2 linked regions of the Acuticoccus sp. I52.16.1 genome follow. The protein of the gene in region 2 binds, or shares a complex with, the protein of the main gene of each other region. Links are inferred from orthologs where the notes say so. Each region holds a gene or a part of one and is shown on either strand. Other genes may lie near its edges.

Evidence for each region.
Region 1: the proteins of MRB58_RS00865 (region 2) and dapF are in contact, whole or in part, in a solved structure (PDB 5YGU), measured with the Escherichia coli proteins. The link is inferred for Acuticoccus sp. I52.16.1 from one-to-one orthologs.

The regions. Positions count from the first base shown.
Region 1 is NZ_CP094828.1:2,102,383-2,108,175, forward strand. What follows is about bases 1,367-4,245. They hold dapF (diaminopimelate epimerase), read right to left. Parts: upstream 3,297-4,245; coding sequence 2,436-3,296; downstream 1,367-2,435. Other genes in these bases: rplS (50S ribosomal protein L19), read left to right, coding at 1,367-1,576; MRB58_RS09435 (thermonuclease family protein), read left to right, coding at 1,739-2,431; MRB58_RS09445 (L,D-transpeptidase), read right to left, coding at 3,287-3,877; MRB58_RS09450 (response regulator transcription factor), read left to right, coding at 4,011-4,245. Also shown: MRB58_RS09415 (hypothetical protein), read left to right, coding at 1-61; MRB58_RS09420 (DUF1150 domain-containing protein), read right to left, coding at 166-432; MRB58_RS09425 (Hsp20 family protein), read right to left, coding at 438-887; more of rplS, read left to right, coding at 1,199-1,366; more of MRB58_RS09450, read left to right, coding at 4,246-4,709; MRB58_RS09455 (Crp/Fnr family transcriptional regulator), read left to right, coding at 4,753-5,178; MRB58_RS09460 (diguanylate cyclase domain-containing protein), read right to left, coding at 5,222-5,793. UniProt on the Escherichia coli protein: Involved in the succinylase branch of the L-lysine biosynthesis and in the biosynthesis of the pentapeptide incorporated in the peptidoglycan moiety. Catalyzes the stereoinversion of LL-2,6-diaminopimelate (L,L-DAP) to meso-diaminopimelate (meso-DAP).
Region 2 is NZ_CP094828.1:192,138-198,020, reverse strand. The notes cover bases 2,915-5,883. They hold MRB58_RS00865 (RNA pyrophosphohydrolase), read left to right. Parts: upstream 2,915-4,116; coding sequence 4,117-4,650; downstream 4,651-5,883. Other genes in these bases: nusA (transcription termination factor NusA), read left to right, coding at 5,551-5,883; rimP (ribosome maturation factor RimP), read left to right, coding at 4,805-5,341; MRB58_RS00870 (glutathione peroxidase), read left to right, coding at 3,494-4,120; MRB58_RS00875 (SDR family oxidoreductase), read left to right, coding at 2,915-3,247. Outside these bases: MRB58_RS00885 (MFS transporter), read right to left, coding at 1-794; gltA (citrate synthase), read left to right, coding at 988-2,280; more of MRB58_RS00875, read left to right, coding at 2,438-2,914. UniProt on the Escherichia coli protein: Master regulator of 5'-end-dependent mRNA decay.

The sequences.
Region 1 (5,793 bases), 1.9 Mb from region 2 along the record:
CCACCGCTCGGCGACCCCGAGCCCGCTGGGCGGCGCGCAGCAACCGCCGCTGGACTACTGAGGCGCCGCACCCGGCAAACAAGCGTGACATGGAAGCCCGACATGGAAAAAGGCCGGCTGCGCGGGCAACCGGCCTTCGTTCGGTTCGACGTCACGGGGTCCCAGCTAGTGGACGCTCACCGTGGTCAGGTTGTTCTCGGCCGCGTTCGCCATCACCGCATGGGCGGAATCGGCGAGCACAATCGGGGTGCCGTCCGCCGACAGCAGCGCCCACAGCTGCTGTCCCGGCTCCATGGACGGGGCTTGAGGGAAAATCTCGTTCACTTCCTCCGAAAGGAAGGTGCGCACGTAGGCCACGTGGCCGGTGCCGAGTGACGCCAGCGTCTGCGGGCTGATGTTGCGCGCCGGTACGGTTTCTCTGGTCTCACGCATCGTACTCAACTCCTGGGTTCAAGCGCCTGCTCACTCGCACTGATCTCGATGGTCCGAACGGTCCGCGCCGGTTCCGGCCGCACGAGGTCGATGGCGAGGAGCCCGTCGGCCAGGGCGGCGCTGAGGATCTCGATCCCCTCCGCCAGCACGAACGCCCGCTGGAACTGGCGGGCGGCGATGCCGCGGTGCAGGAAATGGCGATCCCTGTCGGCTTCCGGCGATTGCGAGCCTCGGATGACGAGCTGGTTGTCTTCGACCGTCACCGAAAGCTGGTCTCGCGAGAACCCGGCTACAGCCAGCGTAATTCGCAGCAGATCGCCCTTGGGGCCTTTGATCCGCTCGATGTTGTACGGCGGGTAGCCATCGCTCCCGCTTTTCGTCACGCGATCCAGAACGCGCTCTATATCTTCAAACCCGAGCAAGAGCGGGCTCGACAACGGTGTCATACGAGTCATCCAACAGTCCTTGCGACAAGCGACCGGTGAAGGAGCCCTGTCGGCGCCCCTTCGGGATGGATATTTGGCCCTTATTGGTGCACACGCAAGAAGGTGGGAGGCTTGCGCGGCGCGATAACGCGGTGGCATACCCCTGCTCCGAACCAGCCGCGGATCCGGCCGAGGTCGCCTGCCCGTCATTTTTGCATGACGTTTGATGGCGATCCTCTCTCGACAAAGCGGTTCGGAGTCACTATTCACGCCCTCTGGCAATCCTTCGGGCGATATGAATTTCAGCGCGCCGCCGGCGCGGCGCGACGGGACACGACGACATGAACATCATCGACGAGCTCAATCGTGAGCAGATGGCCGCGATCGAGGAGAAGCGTAAGCTTCCCGCGTTCCAGGCCGGCGACACCGTCCGCGTCAACGTGCGCGTGACTGAGGGCACCCGCACCCGCGTGCAGGCCTATGAAGGCGTATGCATCGCGCGGTCCGGCGCGGGCCTCAACGAGAGCTTCACCGTGCGCAAGCTCTCCTATGGCGAGGGCGTCGAGCGCGTCTTCCCGGTCTTCTCGCCGATGCTGGAGTCGGTCGACGTGGTGCGCCGCGGCAAGGTCCGTCGCGCCAAGCTCTACTATCTGCGTGGGCGCACGGGTAAGGCCGCCCGCATCGCCGAGCGCAAAGAGAAACGCGCCGCCACCGCGTAAGCCGAGCCTGCGGTGCGACGGGATTTCCCTCCGCCCCCGGCCCCGCGCTACCGGACCAGCCCACGATATCGCCGTGCCCGCCGCTCATCCGGCGGGTTCATTCTCCCGTTAGGCGTATTCGTCGCCGCCGTACTCCTGTGCGGCGGCTTTTGGCTGTTCGCGATGGGTCAGCTGGAGGACCTGCCGGCCCGCGGCACCATGCAGGAGGCGAATGCGCGCGCCGCCGTCGGCGATCCGACGCCGGTCGCGGCGCCGATCATCCTCGGCTTCCCCAGTACCGCCGACCCCGCCGCCTCACGCCGGCCCGCCACCACCGAGGCAGGGGACGCGGCCGGCGCGGTCGACGAGAACGGCCGGCCGGTGCGCTACGTGGAGGGGTCCGGCATCGCTGCGCCCCGCCCCTCCGGACCGCTGGTGCGCGAGGAACAGCCGACGATCCTCCCCGCCGCCCCCGCGCGCGGCCCAGACCCGGAACGGTTCAAACTCGTCGTCATCGAGAATGCGGGCACCGTCAACGTGCGCTCGCACCGGATTTCGCTGGCCTATATCGACGCACCGGACGCCGAGGCGACCTGCACCCGCCCCAACGGCTCCACCTGGCCCTGCGGCGCGCGGGCGCGCACCGCGCTGCGCCGTCTGGTGCGCCGCCGGGCGATCGACTGCCTCCAGCTCGACCGCACGTCCGAGGCGCCGGTGCGCGCGGCCGACTGCGAGGTCGCCAATACGAACCTGTCGCAATGGATGGTTGAGCAGGGGTGGGCCCGACCCACCGCGGACGCGCCGAAGATCTATGCCGAGCTGAACAAGGCGGCGGTGGACGCCGGGCGCGGCCTCTACCAGGCCGACGGGCGCTAGGCCGTCAGCCTTTGATGGGCTCCGGATCGCGGGTGAAGACGCCCTCGCCGAGCATCCCCGTCCAGTCGATCTCGTAGGGGCCGGTCATCACGATGCGCCCGCCCGCGAGGCCGATCGTCAGCGGTCCGCCCGGAAGCTCGACGACGACCTCCTCGGCCAGCCGCCCGATGTGGTGGCCCACGGCGGCGATGGCGCAGGCCGCCGTGCCGCATGCCCGCGTCGGTCCGACGCCGCGCTCGTGCACGACCGCCCGCACCCGCGCCGGGCCCTCCACTTCGACGAAGGAGATGTTGGCGCGCGCGGGGAATACCGGGTGATGCTCCAGCATCGGCCCGACGACGCCGAGCGGCACCGCGTCGAGCGACGGGACGAAGAAGACCGCGTGCGGGTTGCCGACGTTGGCGCAGGCCGCCGGGCCGAGATCGGCGAGGAGCGGCTCGTCGAACGTCAGCGCCTGCGGGTCGCCGGCGCCGGCGGCGAGCGGGATGTCGGCCGCGGCGAACCGGGGCGTTCCCATGTCGACCGAGATGCCGCCGGGCGCGCGCCAGGCCCGCATCGGACCGCCGGCGGAGGCGATCGTCACCTCCGGTGCGGACTGCTCGTCCAGCAGGATGGCCGCGACGCAGCGGGCCGCGTTGCCGCACGACTCCACCTCGCCGCCGTCCGAGTTGATGATGCGCATCAGTGCCGTCTCACCCGCGGGCGGCGGGGCGATGATGATGAACTGGTCGAACCCGATGCCGGCGGCACGATCGCCCAGCGCCCTCACGCCCTCGGTCGACGGGGTGTAGGGGTGCGAGCGGGCGTCGACCACGACGAAATCGTTGCCGAGGCCGTTCATCTTGCGAAATGGAATCATCGGCATGGCCTCGGATCGATTCCGATGAGATAGGTGCTGAGCGGTACGACTGCCCGTTGCCATGCCGCCTGCGGAAATGCAAGGCACCCCTCCGTCGGCCGCAGGTCCGCGCCGCGCGCGCCGGGGCGCGAGACATGGAAGAAGATCGCCGAGCCGCCTCCGGCGACGCGCGGGCGCTGGTTGTGATCCGTCACGACGACGACGTCGTAGAGCCCGTCCGCGCGCCGCAACGCCTCGTGCGAGGCCGCGAAGGGGCGCTTTACGTAAGCGTTGTAGCGGCCGCTCGCCGGGGCGTCGCACCAGCCGTCCTGCGCCCGCGCCGGGCGCTGCGGCAGCGGCAGCGGCACGGGCCGCCGCGTCAGCGCCGCCAGCGGAGTGACCCGCCCGCGCGGGGTCGCCCCGTCGCCCTCGCGCTTGAGCGCGGCGATCCCGCTGCGCCCCATCGCGGCGCGCAGAACGCGCCCCTCATGGCTGACGATCACCTCGGTCGGGTGCCCCGGGCGCGGCCGCACCAGCACCGGACGGCGCCGTCGCGCCGGCTCCCGCCGCACGGGCCGGACACCGGGCAAGAGGGATGACGGGGTCAAGATCACATCTCTTCACATTCGGCCATGGATGGCGAGCCGAGGCGGAGTGGGGCAAAATTCGTGATCGACGGCACAAATGTTTCCCGACTCTTCACTTATCTAAGGGATCAGGACACCACAATGGGAGGGCCAGGTGAACAAGAGGACCATCCTGATTATCGATGACGACGAGGACCTTCGCGAAGGTCTGAGCGAACAGATCGGCTTCTACGACGAGTTCGCCGTCATCACCGCCGACACCGCCCAGCGCGGCGTCGCGGCCGTGAAGAGCGAGGACATCGCGCTCGCCATCGTCGATGTCGGCCTGCCGGATCTCGACGGACGCGAGGCGGTCCGGCTGATGCGCAATGCCGGCTTCAAGGCGCCGGTGGTCATGCTCACCGGCCACACTACCGACGCCGACACGATTGTCGGCCTGGAGGCGGGTGCGAACGACTACGTCACCAAGCCGTTCCGTTTTGCGGTGCTGCTGGCGCGGATCCGGGCGCACCTGCGGCAGTTCGACCAGAGCGAGGATGCCACCTTCGCAATCGGGCCCTACTCCTTTAAGCCGTCGGCCAAAATCCTGCTCGAGCCCGATGGGCGGCGGATCCGGTTGACCGAGAAGGAAACCGCGATCCTCAAGTATCTCTATCGGGCGGGCGAAAAACCTGTCACTCGGGATGTTCTCCTGCACGAGGTCTGGGGATACAACTCAGGGGTGACCACCCACACGCTGGAGACGCATATCTACCGCCTTCGTCAGAAAATCGAGAAGAACCCCGCCTCCGCCGAGCTTCTGGTGACCGAGGCCGGTGGTTACAAGCTCATGCCGCGGGCGGTGACCGCCTAACGTGAGTCTCGCCCGTCATATGGCGGTGATGCGGAACGCGCCGATGCTGAAGCCCCTCGGAGACGAGGCGCTCAAGCTCCTCGCGTTCGGCAGCTTGCCGCGGTCCTATAAACCGAGGCAGGCCCTCTTCGAGGTCGGAGACGATGCCGATGGCGCCGTCCTGATCCTCGGGGGCCAGGTGAGGCTGGTGTCCCCGGCCCAGAGCGAGGGGCCGCAGGTGGTCGGCGTCGGCTACCTGCTGGACGGCCTGGCGCTCGTCGTCCCGGCGCGCCGCTCGATGAGCGCGGTCGCGCAGACCAGCTGCGAGGTGCTCGCCCTGCCGCGCGACCAGATGCATCGGATCCTGGACGAGTTTCCGGAGACGGCCGAGATCCTGCGCGCCCAGCTCGCCCGCAAGACCCTGTCGATGATCGAGGAGGTCAACGCGTTGCGCGACCGGCTCGGCGGCCCGCCCCCGACACGCGACTGACCCGCCACCCGGTGCGATCGGCCATCCACGCAGGCCGCGCCCGTCAGACGGCGAGGCGGCGCTGCGGGTTGGACGGATGGCGCCCGATGCGCTCGAGGATCCCTTCGATGGGCATGGCATCGTCGATATGGCTGCCCTGACCGAAGTGGATGGAGTAGGCGAGCGCCGCCTCCACGTCCTCGGCCGAGGCGACCGCGACGGCCGAGACGTCCGTCCGCTGCTGCCGGGCGGCTTCGATCAGCGCCCGCAGCACCGTGTCGCCGGCGCCGCCCTGGGCGAACCGGATCGCCTCCAGCGGCACCTTCACGTGGCTGAGCGGCAGTGTTCCGGGGGCGAGCAGCGTCCCCGCCGCCTCGGCCGCCCGCTGCACCGTGCCGACGCCGCTCCCCAGCACCTCCAGGAACTTCGAGCGGAGCGGCCAGTTGAGGTCGCGGCGCGGGTCGCCGTCGAGCTGGAGCCGCAGGATGCCGGCGCGCGAACTCACCCGGCCGGCCATCCGCCGCAAGCGGTCCAACACCTCGTGGCTGCGCAGCTGCGCGCGCGTCAGCGGCACCAGGCAGGCCGGCAGCCGGCCCCGCCCGTCCCCCCACAGCAGCCCCAGGTCGTGTTCCAGCA
Region 2 (5,883 bases):
GCATACATCGCAAATCCCAACGCCATCACCGAGAGGTCGTAGCCGCGCACGGTGGCGATGTGGACCTGATGGAAGAAGACGCAGGTGCCGATGAACGGCGGCGCCAGAAGCCCGGGCAGGATCGTCCAGAACGTCCAGTGCCGCAGCACCTCGCCGCGGGTCCACTGGCGGCCCAGCATGCCGGGCGCCTCGGTATTGTCGCCCTCGCCCTGCGGGGTGCGGCCCTTGCGGGTCATCAGCGTCAGGGCCGGCAGGAAAACCGCCAGGATCAGCCCGGCGATGACGAGCCACGTCTCGCGCCAGCCCATCACGTCGAGCACCACGACGCCGAGCGGCGGCCACAGCGCCTCGCTGATGGGAAAGCCCAGGACCGCCACCGCGATCGCCTTGGCACGGTTGGCGCGAAACCAGCGCGCCATCGCCGTCATCGAGATGTGCGTCATCATCCCCTGGCCGCAGAACCGGAGGCCGAACACCGCCAGGCACAGCACGACGATGTTGGGCGCCAGCGCCATCGTCGTCGCCGAGAGCGCGTAGAGGACGAGGACGCCGGCGGCCAGGCGTGTCACGGTCATCGTGTCGGCGAGGCGGCCGAAGTGGATGAGGCAGGTGGCGGAGGCGAGCGTCGCGACGGTGTAGATGCCGCCCCACTGGCCGTTCGACAGGCCGAACTCGGCGCGAATGGCGCCGGCGAACAGGGCGATGAAATAGGTCTGCCCGAACGAGGAACCGAACATGAAGACCGCGCCGGTGAAGAGCCACCAGGCATTGCGGACGTAGAAGCTCTTTGCCATCCTTTCTCCCCTACGCCTCCGTCAAGCGCTCGAAAAGAGGCAATGAACTGCCGATCGGCGAGGCGTGTCAGGGGCCTGCGCTCACGTCAGGCTTGAAGGGGAGGGCGGCTTCGGATAGTGGGCTTCAGACGATTTTTGCGCTCGTCGGCGTGCCCGGCGGGCACCCCTGGCTTGGCCAACACTGGAGCCGACGATGACCACAGAACAAGCAGCCCAATTCGCCGTCGGCTCGGAAACGGTGGACTACGAGGTGATGAACGGGACCGAGGGCCCGTCCGTCGTCAACATTGCGTCCTTCTACAAGGACACCGGGATGTTCACTTACGACCCCGGTTTCACCTCCACCGCCTCCTGCGAATCGAAGATCACGTATATCGACGGCGACAAGGGCGTTCTTCTCTACCGCGGCTATCCGATCGAGCAGTTGGCCGAACACGGCGACTTCTTAGAGACCTGCTACCTGCTTCTCTACGGCGAATTGCCGACGATGGCGGAGAAACAGGAATTCGTGAACCGTGTGACCTATCACACGATGATCCACGATCAGATGAACCGCTTCTACTCCGGCTTCCGCCGGGACGCGCACCCCATGGCCATCATGGTCGGCTGTGTCGGCGCGTTGTCGGCCTTCTACCACGACTCGACCGACATCACCGACCCGCAGCAGCGCATGATCGCCTCCGTGCGGATGATCGCCAAGATGCCGACGATCGCGGCCTGGGCGTACAAGTACTCGGTGGGGCAACCCTTCGTGTACCCGCGCAACGACCTCGACTATTCGTCGAACTTCCTGCGCATGTGCTTCTCGGTTCCGGCCGAGGACTATAAGGTGAACCCGGTTCTGGCCCGCGCCATGGATCGGATCTTCATCCTCCACGCCGACCATGAGCAGAACGCCTCGACGTCGACCGTCCGGCTCGCAGGCTCGTCGGGCGCCAACCCGTTCGCCTGCATCGCGGCCGGCATCGCCTGCCTCTGGGGCCCCGCTCACGGCGGCGCCAACGAGGCCGCGCTCAACATGCTCGAGCAGATCGGCACCGCCGACAAGATCCCCGAGTATATCGACCGCGCGAAGGACAAGAACGATCCGTTCCGCCTGATGGGCTTCGGTCACCGGGTCTACAAGAACTACGACCCGCGCGCCCGGATCATGCAGAAAACCTGCCACGAGGTTCTCTCCGAACTGGGCATCAAGGACGATCCGCTCCTCGAGGTCGCGATGGAGCTCGAAAAGATCGCCCTGAACGACGAGTACTTCGTCGAGAAGAAGCTGTACCCGAACATCGACTTCTACTCGGGCATCACGCTGCGCGCGCTCGGCTTCCCGACCACCATGTTCACCGTCCTCTTCGCGCTCGCCCGCACCGTCGGCTGGATCGCGCAGTGGAAGGAGATGGTGGAGGATCCCTCGCAGCGCATCGGCCGCCCGCGTCAGCTCTACACCGGCGCCCCGAAGCGCGATTACCTGCCGATCGCCCAGCGCTGACCGGCCCGGACTTCGGCAGATGAAAGCGCGTCACCTCCGGGTGGCGCGCTTTTTTCGTGCCGGGCAGTGCGCCCGGCGGACCCGCACGCCTGCGACGAATGACGGCTCGACAGCGGCCGGCGGAGAGGATCAGTATCGCCCGATGATGCACGAGCGATTGAAAGACAGACTGCGGCCGCATCGCGAGCCGCCCCGATGCGCCCTCGTCACCGGTGCCACCGGCGGCATCGGCGAGGCCTTCGTGCGCGAGATGCCGCTCGCCACCGACCTCGTCCTCACCGGCCGCGACGCCGCCAGGCTCGCCGAATACGAGGCCGAGTTCGGGACGCGCGTGCGCACCGTCGTCGCCGATCTCGCCACGCCCGACGGGATCGACGCCGTCGCCCGGGCGGCGGAGGAGGCGGGGTGCGACCTCCTCGTCAACAACGCCGGGGTCGGGGCGGTCGGCAACTTCCTGGACGTCGACTGGGCGCGCCACCAGGCGACCATACGGGTCGACGTCGAGGCGGTTCTGGCGCTGACCCACCGCCTGCTGCCCGGCATGATCGGGCGTGCGCAGGAGAGTGGGACCCGTGCCGGGCTCATCAACGTCGCCTCGTCGACCGCGTTCGTCCCCGTGCCGACCTTCGCGACCTACGCCGCGGCCAAGGCGATGATCCTCTCCTTCACCGAGGCGCTCGTCGCCGAGCTGGACGGCCGGCCGGTCGACGTGCTCGCCGCATGTCCGGGGGCGGTGCGCACCGGGTTCGGCACCCGCGCGGGCTATACCGGAACCGCGATCCCCGGTGCGATGAGCCCGGAGAAGGTGGCGCGCCAGTCCCTCGCCGCGCTCGGCCGCCAGTCCACGGTGATGATCGGCCCGGTCTCCGCCGCGGCGCTCGCCCCGGTGGCGCTGGCCCGCTCCATGGTGGGCCAGGCCTTCATGCGTGCCGGCCGCGTCATGGACCGCGTCCAGAACCGGGACTGATGCCCCCCGCAGCTCCCGCGCCGCGGCGTGACGGCAAGGGTGCCGCCGGCCGACCTCGGCGCCGTCGAGGACCGGCCGGCGCACCTGACCTGGCGCAAAGTTTTGCAAACTTCGTTGCGGTAACGGTTCACATCACCAGCATGGATTGGCTATTCCTATCCCCCGATGGGCACCGGCGGGCCGTGATATGCTACAAGCCCTCCGTGAGCCGGACTTGGCTCGCCCCCTGATTCTCGAGGAGCGCCCATGAGGGGTCCGATCGCCGCAGCGCCGGCAACCGTATTCAAGGTGGCCGCCATCGCCGCGGCGGCGTCCGCCTTCGGGATCGCCATGGCTGCCCGGACCGTCACCGCGCAGACCAGCCAGATCTCCACCACCCAGATCGACTGGCACGCCCTGACGCTGAACGACATCCACGGCCGGCCGCTCGCCGCCGATCGCTTCGCCGGCCGCGTCGTGCTGCTGGTCAACACCGCCTCGCGCTGCGCCTTCACGCCGCAATACGAGGGGCTGGAGGCGCTGAACGACATGTACGGCGCGCGCGGCCTCACCGTCCTCGGCGTCCCGTCGAACGACTTCGCCGGCCAGGAGCCGGGCAGCAACAGTGAGATCGCCGGCTTCTGCTCGGCCCGCTACGACGTGTCGTTCCCGATGCTGGAGAAGGCCGTCGTCACCGGGCGCGGGGCGCATCCGCTCTACGCCTGGGCGCGCCGCAGCGCCGGGCGGCAGGCGGTGCCGGCGTGGAACTTCCACAAGATCGTGATCGGGCGGGACGGGCGCGTCATCGCCACCTTCCCGTCCTACATGTCGCCGCGATCGCCACAGGTGATGGACGCGGTCGAGCGCGCGCTCTCGGCGCCGGGGCCGCGATGAGCCTTCTGGCCGCATCGCCCCGCAAGGGCTACCGCCTGTGCGTCGGCATCGCCTTGTTCGCGGCCGACGGGCAGATCTTCCTCGGCAAGCGCGCCTCGCGCGGTGTCGTCCCCAGCTATTCCTGGCAGATGCCGCAAGGCGGGATCGACCCCGGCGAAGCCCCGCTCGAGGCCGCCCACCGCGAGCTCTACGAGGAGACCAGCGTGCGCTCGGTCGAGCTGATCGGCGAGGTCGACGGCTGGCTCCACTACGACCTTCCCAAGGACGTCGCCTCCTGGCGCGGCCGCTACAAGGGTCAGGCGCAGCGCTGGTTCGCCTTCCGCTTCCTGGGGCAAGAGGGCGAAATCAACGTCACCGAACCGCCGGACGGGCACAGCGTGGAGTTTTCGCGCTGGAAGTGGGAGTCGCTGGCGGCGGTGCCGTCGCTGGTGGTGCCGTTCAAGCGCGACGTCTACGAGCATGTGGTCGAGGCGTTCGCGCCGCTGAGCGGACCGCAGGACTTGCACCCCGCGCAGCGCCGGGCTATCTAACCGCCACACTCAGGTTCTCAGTTTAAACCGGGTTGGCGCCTTCGGGGGCCGGCCCATTCGGCGTTTGTGCTGTCCCTCCTGCCGCGACGCGACATGCCCCCGCATGGCCCGCGGCACCCCACAGCCACAACCGCCGGGATGAACGAGGTTTTTTTTGGACGACGACCGGATCATCACCGAAACCGGGCTCGAGGCGCGAATCGCGCGGGTCGTGATGCCGAGCCTGGAAGGGTTGGGCTACCGCCTCGTGCGCATCCGCGTCACGGCGCAGAACGGCTGTACGCTGCAGATCATGGCCGAGCGCCCGGACGGCACGCTCACCGTCGAGGATTGCGAGGCGATCAGCCACGCGGTGTCGCCGGCGCTCGATGTCGACGATCCGATCTCGAAGGCGTATCATCTGGAAATCTCGTCCCCCGGAATCGATCGTCCGTTGGTCCGCCGGGAGGATTTCGAGCGCTGGTCGGGTCACGAAGCCAAGCTGGAGACGGCGATTCCGATCGACGGCCGCCGCCGGTGGCGCGGCGTGATTCTCGGCCTCGAAGGTGACGCCGTGCATGTGCGCATGGCCGAGATCGGGGGCGAAAAGGTCCATGTGCCGCTGGGCGAACTCTCCGACGCGCGTCTGGTCCTGACCGACGCGCTGGTCGAGCAGTCGCTCAAAGCCGGCAAGAAGGCGGCGATGAACTAGGCCCGGCGGGGCCGATCGGGAGCGTCCCGCGGGGCGCGGCCGAGACGGTCCGCCGGGACGTTTCGAGACGGCCCGCCGGGGCCGGTGTGAGTACGGCCCGCGGGCCGATGCGGATGTCCAGGGCCGGTAGGCGACGGACGAGTGGGGCTATCCCCGAACGGACAAGGCCGGCGCGGCGCGCGTGCGGCCTGGAGTGGGACGGAAACCTTATGGCAGTCAGCGCGAACAAGCTGGAGTTGTTGCAGATCGCCGATGCGGTGGCGCGGGAGAAGCAGATCGACCGAGCCATCGTCATCGAGGCGATGGAAGACGCGATCCAGAAGGCCGCCCGCGCCCGCTACGGTCAGGAGACCGAGATCCGCGCCGAGATCAATCCGAAGTCCGGCGAAACGCGCCTGCAGCGCCTGCTCCTGGTGGTGGACGAGGTGGAGAACCCCGCCACGCAGATCTCGCTCGCCGATGCGCTGGCCAAGAATCCCGACGCGCACGTGGGCGACTTCATCGCCGACCCGCTGCCGCCGATCGAGTTCGGCCGCGTCGCC